DNA from 4 places in the Paenibacillus sp. FSL R5-0527 genome. Region 1 is predicted to be linked to each of the others. Evidence: predicted binding sites of a transcription regulator. Region 1 holds the regulator's gene; each other region holds the start of a gene.

Region 1 (2,204 bases):
AAATGCTGAACGGGTCTGACTCCGTAATCGTTCACGTTTTGCTCCACTTCCGCCCGCGTCTCCGACATATGCGTATGCATCGGCAGATCCAGATCATGAGCCGCTTGTACGAATTTCTCGAAAAATTCCGGCGGACAGGTGTACGGCCCGTGCGGCGAAATCATCGCCGTGATTCGGCCGTCCGCCCGGCCGTGCCAATTTTTCGCAAACGCGATCGCTTCGTTCAGCTTCTGCTGCTGCACGTCCGGCGGGCACAACCCGATGACGCCGCGCATCAGCACGGCGCGGATGCCCGACTCCTGAACCACTTTGGCCACTTCATCCATATGGTCGTACATGTCCAGGAACGTGGTCGTTCCGCCTTTCAGCATCTCCAGCACGGACAACGCCGTCCCGGCGTACACATCGCCGGCGGTGAACTTGGCTTCCATCGGCCACATTTTTTCCTGAAGCCAGGTCTGCAGCACCATGTCGTCGCCGTATCCGCGCAGCAGCGACATCGCCGCGTGGCCGTGCGTGTTGATCAGCCCCGGCATGAACAGCAGCCCTTTTCCGTCGAAGGTTTCCGCGTCTTCCGCCCCTTCAGGAAGCTGCTCGCCGATATAGGAAATCGTGTCGCCCTCAACGAGCATATAGCCCTGTACAATGGAACGATCTTGTTCGAACACGACAAAGGTTCCGTTCTTGATTAACCATTTACGACTCATGGGCAGGTTGTTCCTTTCCGCTTCCGTCATTCAAGTAATAAGCCAGACTGAGCAAATCGGTCGTGAAATCGGCGGCATGGATGCGGACTTCCGGAGGCACCTTCAAAATCGTCGGAGCGAAGTTCAGAATGGCCCCGATTCCCGCCGCCACCAATTGATCCGCCACGCGCTGCGCTTCGTAATCCGGGACGGTAATGATCCCGATCCGGACATTTTTCTCCCGCACCGTTTCCGTCAGCTCTTCGATCGGCTGGATCGTGATGTTGTTGATTTGCGTGCCGATCTTGGCCGGAGAGGCGTCGAACACCGCCACGATTTTCATGTTGTCTTTCAAATAAGCGTTGTAATTCGAAAGCGCCTGCCCCAAATTACCGGCGCCGACCAGCGCAACGTTGATCTGCTGGTCCAAGTTGAGGATTTGCTGGATTTTCTCGATCAAATACGCGACATCGTAGCCGATGCCCTTTCGCCCGAAATCGCCGAAGTAGGCCAGATCCTTGCGGATCTGGGCCGGGTTGAGGTCCAGCTTCTGGCCGAGCTCCTGCGAGGACACCGTAGGCACTTCGCGCCGGCTCAGCTCGTTGAGGAACCGCAAATACACCGGCAGCCGGCGGACGACGGCATCGGAAATTTTTTCGGATTTCATACGTTTATCCCCCTATTCTGACGCGGACTTAGAGACGTTTTCGTCTCCCGGATTTAACCATTCCGATATGCGCGGAACCATCTGAGTGAGCGGCATATGCTCCATCTTCGGCCCGGGCAGTGAATATAAAAAGTATTTCCCGTAGTAAGACTCCAAGATGCGGGTATCGTAAACAACCACGATCCCCCGGTCCTGCGAGGAGCGGACGAGCCTGCCGAATCCCTGCTTGAAGCGGATGACCGCCTGGGGCACGGACAGTTTCATGAAAGGATTTTTCTTCTCCTTCTGCAGCCGTTCGCTTTTCGCTTCCACCAGCGGATGGTTGGGAGGCTGGAAGGGCAGGCGGACGATCGCCAGGCTCGTCAACGCTTCGCCCGGAATGTCCACGCCTTCCCAGAAGCTGCTCGTCCCCAGCAGCACTGACGCCGCCTGGCCCTGAAAGCGCCGGGTCAGCTTGCTGCGGCTGCCGCTGTCCATCCCCTGGCCGATGACCGTGATTCCTTGCGCCGACAATAGCTCCTTCAACGGCTCGTAAACCTGCCGCAGCATCCGGTACGATGTGAACAGCACCAGCATACGGCCTTGCGTCGCAACCGCGGTATCGGCGAGCGAACGCACCAGCGTGCTGACGAAATGGTCGTCGCCCACGCTCCCCTTCACGCTCGGAAAATCGCGCGGGATGACGAGCAGAGCCTGGCTGCGGTAATCAAACGGCGACGGCAGCATCGCCGTGTTCAGCCGTCCTTCCCCGGCCGCTTCCGTCAGTCCCAGCTGTTCGATCATATACTGGAACGACTTGTCGACCGACAGCGTCGCCGAGGTCATCACCACGCTTTTTTTTCTGTCGAAAA
Region 2 (2,204 bases), 780 kb from region 1:
ACGGCGGGCGAATTTGCGCACCGGGGTTCCATTGAACGTCTGGGTCCCGGATGGAGTGATGCAGAACGGGAAGCGTCGTTTTCGCTGGAGAAATATGTAACCGCCTCAACGCCTCCCGCTTTTTTGTGGCATACAGTGGAGGACGCTGCCGTGCCGGTGGAAAATTCCATGCTGTTCGCTTCGGCGCTGCGGCGAGCCGGCGTGCCTTTCGAATGCCATCTCTACCAAAACGGCAGACACGGGATGTCGATGTGCAGCACGGAGGTAGGCGATCCCGACGACCATCTGGCCACCTGGTTTCCGTTATGCTTGGAGTGGCTGGGCCGGCAGTTTGCATTTGAATATTAAACGGTTATGTTTCCCGGAGGTTGCCATGTGTAAGAACATGGCAGCCTTTTTTTAGTTCGGGACAAGGTATGATGTGGAATTTCTGCATCCCTCTTAATAGCAAATAATAGAAAATTAGAGCAAGATTGTGATAATGCTATAAATATAAAAAGGAGTGCCTTTCTATGAAAAAAGAAAAAAGACAAAGATTAATTAAGCAATTGGTGAGCGAATATGAAATAGAAACCCAAGAGAAGTTGGTAGAATTGTTGGCAGAACAAGATGTGATGGTAACGCAAGCTACGATTTCACGGGATATCCGTGAGCTGAATTTAATCAAAATAGCTTCTCCGAAAGGACTTATGATATATCATGCTTCTTCAGAAATGGCTTTGCAAACGGATTTGAAGTTAAAGAGGAAGTTGCAAGAAGTGGTTATAAGGATTGATTATGTTGATCAATTAACGATTATTAAAACGTTGCCTGGCAATGCGCATGTTATCGGTGTTTTATTGGATAATCTAAATTGGAAAGAAATGGCGGGTTGCATATGCGGGAATGATACCTGTCTTGTCATTTCCCGGAACCGATCGGAGCGAAAGATTTTAGAAGAAAGATTTAATTTGATTTTTAGATAAAATCAGCTGGTAGATGGTCAATTGAGAATACGAGATTGCTTGAAAAGAGCGTAGGCTGCCTGAAGCGGGCATGCCTTCGCTCTTTTTCTTGTTATTCATCATATATGCGCAGTATAAAATAGGTTTCGCAAAAAAATGGAAAAAATCCTTTATAAAAATACAGATTTTTATGATTTTAAAAATAAAATTGTGCAATATTTCACGACAAATATGCTGGCGTTTTCACGAGGCGGAAAGCATGGACCCTTTATGATGTCCTTGTAAACATCAAAGCCTACAAAGGAGGTACAGCAAATGGAGCATCCCATGCATGTTGCTTCGGAAATTGGGGAATTACAAACGGTTTTATTAAAACGCCCTGGACAGGAATTGGAAAACTTAACGCCGGATTATTTGCAGCCGTTATTATTTGACGATATCCCCTATTTGCCGGTGATTCAAAAAGAACATGATTATTTTGCCCAAACATTACGCAATCGGGGAATTGAAGTTCTTTATTTGGAAAAACTCGCGGCTGAGGCGTTGGCGGATAAGAAATTGAGAGAAGAATTTGTTGACCGTGTTTTAGAGGAAGCAAGGGCTGAAGGAGATGTTTCACAGCAAATTTTAAAAGAATATTTACTTTCCTTCGCCAATGAAGATTTAGTTCAAAAAATAATGAGCGGGGTAAGGAAAAACGAAATTGAAACGAGCCAGAAAATGCAACTCTATGAATTTATGGAGGATCATTCCCCGTTTTATTTGGTTCCCATGCCGAATTTGTATTTTACCCGTGATCCCGCAGCGGTTATTGGCGACGGATTAACGATTAATAAAATGAGAGAAACCGCACGCAGACGTGAATCATTGTTTATGGAGTACATTATCAATCATCACCCGAGATTTGCCGGTCATCATGTGCCGGTTTGGCTGGATCGCAACTATCAATCTCCCATTGAAGGCGGCGATGAGCTCATTTTGAATGAAGAAACGATTGCCATTGGCGTGTCTGCCCGCACTTCAGCTAAAGCCATCGAACGATTAGCCCTAAATCTATTTAGCCGCCAAGAAAAGTTCAAGCGAGTGCTGGCCATAGAAATCCCAAAATGCCGGGCATTTATGCATTTGGACACCGTATTTACGATGGTTGATTATGATAAATTTACCATTCATCCGGCGATCCAGGGACCGCAAGGGAATATGAATATTTATGTTTTGGAGCAAGGTCCGGATGAAGAAACGCTTAAAATTACCCGCCAC
Region 3 (2,204 bases), 2.0 Mb from region 1:
GGCGCCTGCGAGTTCAAGCAGCTTTGCGGCGGTTCCCGGGCCAGGGCGTACGCCGTGACCGGCGATTATCTGGAAAGCGATCCGTATTGCGCTTATGTACCGCGGGGGTATGAGCAAAGGTAGCTTCCCGGCCGAGGAGCTTGAGGAGCCAGAGGAGCCCAAGAAGTTCGAGGAACTCGAGGAAATGGGTTTTTCGCGAATATTGCGGTTATTCGGCCGAACCGTTGCGGCAGCTATGCAAAAAGAGAGGATACAGGGGCCGGCATCACCGGTTCCCGTATCCTCCTTGCTTTAACGGCCGTACCTTCCCGGGTCAACAAACCCGCTTGCCGCTTTGCCTCTAGCCTTTATTTCCGGGGGTTCACTTGCTTTTTCGTTCGAAGGTTACTTTCCAGTGCTCCTCCGCCACCTGCTCGCATTGATTGCGGTACCCTCTAAGTTCCATCAGCTTCAGCAGCGGAACGGGCTTGAGCGTGGCGTGCAGGACGAAAATCTCGCCTTCCTTCAACTGCTTAACGGTGCTCATAATGTTTCCTAACGGCTCCGCTCCCTGGCGCAGCTGCGGGCGTACATCAAGCTCGACAACCCGGTTCTCCATGATTCGTCCCCCTCCAAGCTTTAATTTTTGCCGATTTTCACCCGGAATGTGTCTGGCCCTTCTTCAAGATACTCCCAAGTGAACCGTCCGGGATGCATCGCCTCAAATTGATAACGCAGCGGTACCGGGTCATGATCGTTGATCAGCAGCATGGCTTCTCCCGGATGCAGGGCTTCGTAAGCGTCAAAAATAGTTTTATGCTTAAGCTGCGGCGGATACTCGGTGGCGTTTACGGTTGCTTTAATCGGATTCATTTTGAAGTCCTCCCTAATTGATTAGTTAAAATTTAAAATCTTACCGTTCGCCCTCATTATATCAACGGCTTCGGAATGGATTGTGATATCAGTCACAAGATAAAAAACGGCATGATATTCGCTCTTTTTTCTGTTGGGAAGCTGTCATGATTACAGTGACCGGCGTCACTGGAGCGATTTCCTCCGGCGGATATAATGATCCGTAATTTGCCCCATCCATTTGAAAAAAAAGGAGAGGACGCCGTCATGCGCTTGAAGCATTATATCCCCAATCAGCATGGAGCCTGGGCGATGTTGGTCCTTCCGTTCCTATTCGGCATGGCCGCCTCGACCCCCGGGTGGATCCATGCCCTGCTGTTTGCTTGCTGGCTGCTGATCTACTTGCTGATGTTTCCTTTGCTGCAGTGGGTCCGCACGGGCAAAGGCGACCGCTACCGCAAACCGGCCTTGCTGTATGGAACGCTTCTCGTCCCTGCCGGAACGGCGCTCGCCTTGCTTCGCCCCGACGTCATCTTGATGGCCCTGCTGTTCCTGCCTTTGTTTGCCGTCAACGTCTACTACGCCAGGCAAAAACGCGAACGCGCCCTGATTAACGACATCGCCGCCATCGTGCAGTTCAGCATCATGGTGTTTGTTTCTTTCAATTTGGGCGGAGGTACGGACTACGGGGCAGCCGTGGAGCTGTTTTTGATCAGCATCGGCTATTTCGCGGGCACGGCTTTTTACGTCAAAACGATCATCCGCGAGCGGAACAACCCCCGGTTCTATTTCTATTCCGTGAGCTACCACCTGATATTGGCGCTGCTCGCCGCATGGCTGTTCCCCCTTCCGCTATTGCTGCCGGCTTTGCTGCTGCTGGCCAGGGCCGCATGGTGTCCGCGCATACGGATCACGGCAAAGCAAACCGGAATCATGGAAATTGTCTATTCCGTGATCGTGCTTGCGGCCGTATGGATGACTTATGCCTGAACGTGTATAATGGAAACAGAGTAGTACAGATTCGGGCAAGGGGGTATAACAGTTGGAGGGGCAGGAAGAAAGCGTCACAAAACACGAGCAGCTGCTTCAACATATCGAACAACTTAAGATCGGTACGAAAATTTCCGTGCGCAAGCTGGCCAAAGCGATGGGCGTGAGCGAGGGAACGGCCTACCGCGCGGTCAAAGAGGCGGAAAACCTCGGCATCGTCATCACCAAGGAGCGGATCGGCACCGTTCGCGTGGAGAAGAAACCGCGGAACATCTCCGATCAGCTTACGTTCGGCGATGTGGTCGACATCGTGGAGGGACATGTGCTTGGCGGCGGCGAAGGGCTGGACAAAACGCTGCACAAATACGTCATCGGCGCGATGA
Region 4 (2,204 bases), 5.1 Mb from region 1:
CTTAAGCCCTTACGCCCTAAGCCGTTACATCCTAAGCCGTTCTGCTGCCCGTCTTAGCGGATACGGAAGCCCCTGCCCCCTGGCCTGCGCCGGAATCGGCTTTCGTTCCCCTATCCTTCAAATAAGCCGTCCAATACGCCCCGGCCACGAACAGCCCGCCGCCGGTCAAATTGCCGAGCCAAACCGGGACGAAATTGCCGAGATATTCGCTCCAGGAGTAATACCCTTCGAAAATCGCCGCCGGAATCAGAAACATATTGGCCACGACGTGCTGAAAGCCGATGGCGACAAACGCCATCGTCGGGAACCAGATGCCGAGGATTTTGCCGCTCATATTATCGGCCCCGTAAGACAGCCAGACGGCCAGGGCCACCAGCCAGTTGCAGCCGATCCCGGAAACAAACGCCGGCAGGAAGCTGTCGTCCAGCTTATGCCCCGCCATATCGACCAGTTTATCCAAATACGGCCCGCTTGCCGTCAATCCGACGACATGGCCGAAAAAATAAGCGACAAACAGCGCTCCGACAAAGTTGCTTAATGTGATCAGCACCAGGTTTTTGCACACTTCGCCGGTCGATATCCGCCCCGCCATCCGGGCCAGGGGAACGGCCATCATATTCCCCGTCAGCAACTCTCCGCCAGCCAAAAGCACGAGTATAAGGCCGATCGGGAACACCGCCGCGCCGATGAATGTGGCAAAGCTCCCCCACTCCTCCGGGGCGCTGGCGATGACGCGGATATCCAGCAGAAAACCGAGAGCGATAAACGCTCCGCCGAGAAACCCGAGGATCAGCACGGTCAACAGCGGATTATGCGCCTTTTTTATCCCGTTCTCCACGGTCACTTCGGCAATCTGCGCGGGTTTATGGTAAGCCATGATCAAGTCTCCTTCTATTCGTCTCACTTTACTGCCCGAGTCTATTGTAGCGTCCCCGCTTCCTCCAAATAAATAACATAAATCACGGATGGTGAAAAAATTCACATTTAATCCGCCAGCATTCCTCCCGTTACCGGTGTCCCTCTCCCCTTCTTCCCGCCAATGGCAAAAAAAGGCCGGCATCCGAAGCTCCGGGGGTTGATCCCGCTAGGCTTCTTCCGTCGGCCGATTATGGCCGCTTCGCGATAACGGCGAAAACGGCGAAGATTAAATTAATGGCTCGCTTTCTTCTGCCCCCGTCAAGCGTGCACAGACTCCTTGCTTGGCACCTCCGGCAGCACGCCAAGGCCGGCGCTGTTCAGGAAGTTCCACGGCTTGTTGTAATGCGGCTGGAAGAAGAAGTCGACAAAAGCCAGTTCCTCCATCTTCATGCCGTTTTGAATGCATACCGACATCGTGTTGATCGACTGGGTCAGATCCGCTTTCGACATAATTTGCGCGCCCAGGATGCGCCGCGTGTTCGGTTCGAAAACGACCTTTAGCGTAACCTGTTCATGGGTCGGCATGAATTCAGGCCGGTAATTGTCGTTAATAAGCACCGCCTCAGCCTCAAGCCCCGCATCCTTGGCGGCCGCTTCCGTCAAACCGGTTGCCGCGATGTTGTCCTCGTAAATCTTGATGCCCGAGGTTCCCTGGGTGCCAAGGTATTTTACGGTTGGCGCCGCCAGATTGCGGGCGACCAGCGTCCCCATGCGGACCGCGTTCGTGGCCAGCGGAATGTAGGCGTGTTTGCCGGTCGGGTTGTAAAACACCGCGCAGCTGTCGCCAGCCGCATAAACGTCCGGCTTGCTGGTGCGCATATATTCGTCGACGATGATCGCCCCATTGTCGAGCATATCTACTTGGCCTTCAAGCAGCCCGGTATTCGGACGGAAGCCAATGCACATGATCACCATGTCGGCGTCGTATTTACCCTGATCGGTCACGACGCGGGTTACCTTGCCTGCCTCGCCCTCAAAGCGGGTTACCTTCTGTCCGAGCGCCAGCCGAATACCGTGTTCGCTAAGCGATTGCTCGATTTTGTCCGTGTACTCCGGATCCAGGTATTTGCTCAAAATCCGCTCCTCCGCGTCGATCAAAGTGACCTGCTTGCCGTTCAATTGAAAAGCTTCCACAAGCTCCACGCCGATATAACCGGCGCCTACGACGACGATATTTTGCGCCTGTTTGGCCTTTTCGATAATCGTATTGGAATGGTTGAAGTTTTTCGAAAGCACAATGTTTTCCAGCTCAATGCCCGCGAATTTCGGCACGATCGGCCACGATC

The links. The regulator Rex, encoded in region 1, represses fermentation and respiration genes when NADH is low (regulators of the CRP and FNR family bind a similar motif). The targets are predictions, from matches to a motif close to TTGTGAAATATTTCACAA.
Region 2: arcA (arginine deiminase) is a predicted target of Rex. The motif match lies at 1,153-1,170, and genes of this name have one in related genera.
Region 3: NYE69_RS13425 (DUF2249 domain-containing protein) is a predicted target of Rex. The motif match lies at 933-950, and genes of this name have one in related genera.
Region 4: NYE69_RS00110 (formate/nitrite transporter family protein) is a predicted target of Rex. The motif match lies at 967-984, and genes of this name have one in related genera.

Annotation. Positions count from the first base shown of each region.
Region 1 is NZ_JBBOYI010000001.1:5,080,494-5,082,697, forward strand. Features, by position in the region: gene NYE69_RS22410 (amidohydrolase) at 1-707, opposite strand, end outside; gene NYE69_RS22415 (redox-sensing transcriptional repressor Rex) at 697-1,353, opposite strand; gene dinG (ATP-dependent DNA helicase DinG) at 1,366-2,204, opposite strand, start outside.
Region 2 is NZ_JBBOYI010000001.1:5,856,797-5,859,000, reverse strand. Features, by position in the region: gene NYE69_RS26030 (alpha/beta hydrolase) at 1-348, shown strand, start outside; gene argR (arginine repressor) at 513-965, shown strand; gene arcA (arginine deiminase) at 1,260-2,204, shown strand, end outside.
Region 3 is NZ_JBBOYI010000001.1:3,034,708-3,036,911, forward strand. Features, by position in the region: gene NYE69_RS13415 (TIGR04053 family radical SAM/SPASM domain-containing protein) at 1-123, shown strand, start outside; gene NYE69_RS13420 (DUF2249 domain-containing protein) at 362-598, opposite strand; gene NYE69_RS13425 (DUF2249 domain-containing protein) at 619-852, opposite strand; gene NYE69_RS13430 (YwiC-like family protein) at 1,099-1,821, shown strand; gene NYE69_RS13435 (DRTGG domain-containing protein) at 1,874-2,204, shown strand, end outside.
Region 4 is NZ_JBBOYI010000001.1:23,173-25,376, forward strand. Features, by position in the region: gene NYE69_RS00110 (formate/nitrite transporter family protein) at 32-877, opposite strand; gene NYE69_RS00115 (FAD-dependent oxidoreductase) at 1,177-2,204, opposite strand, start outside.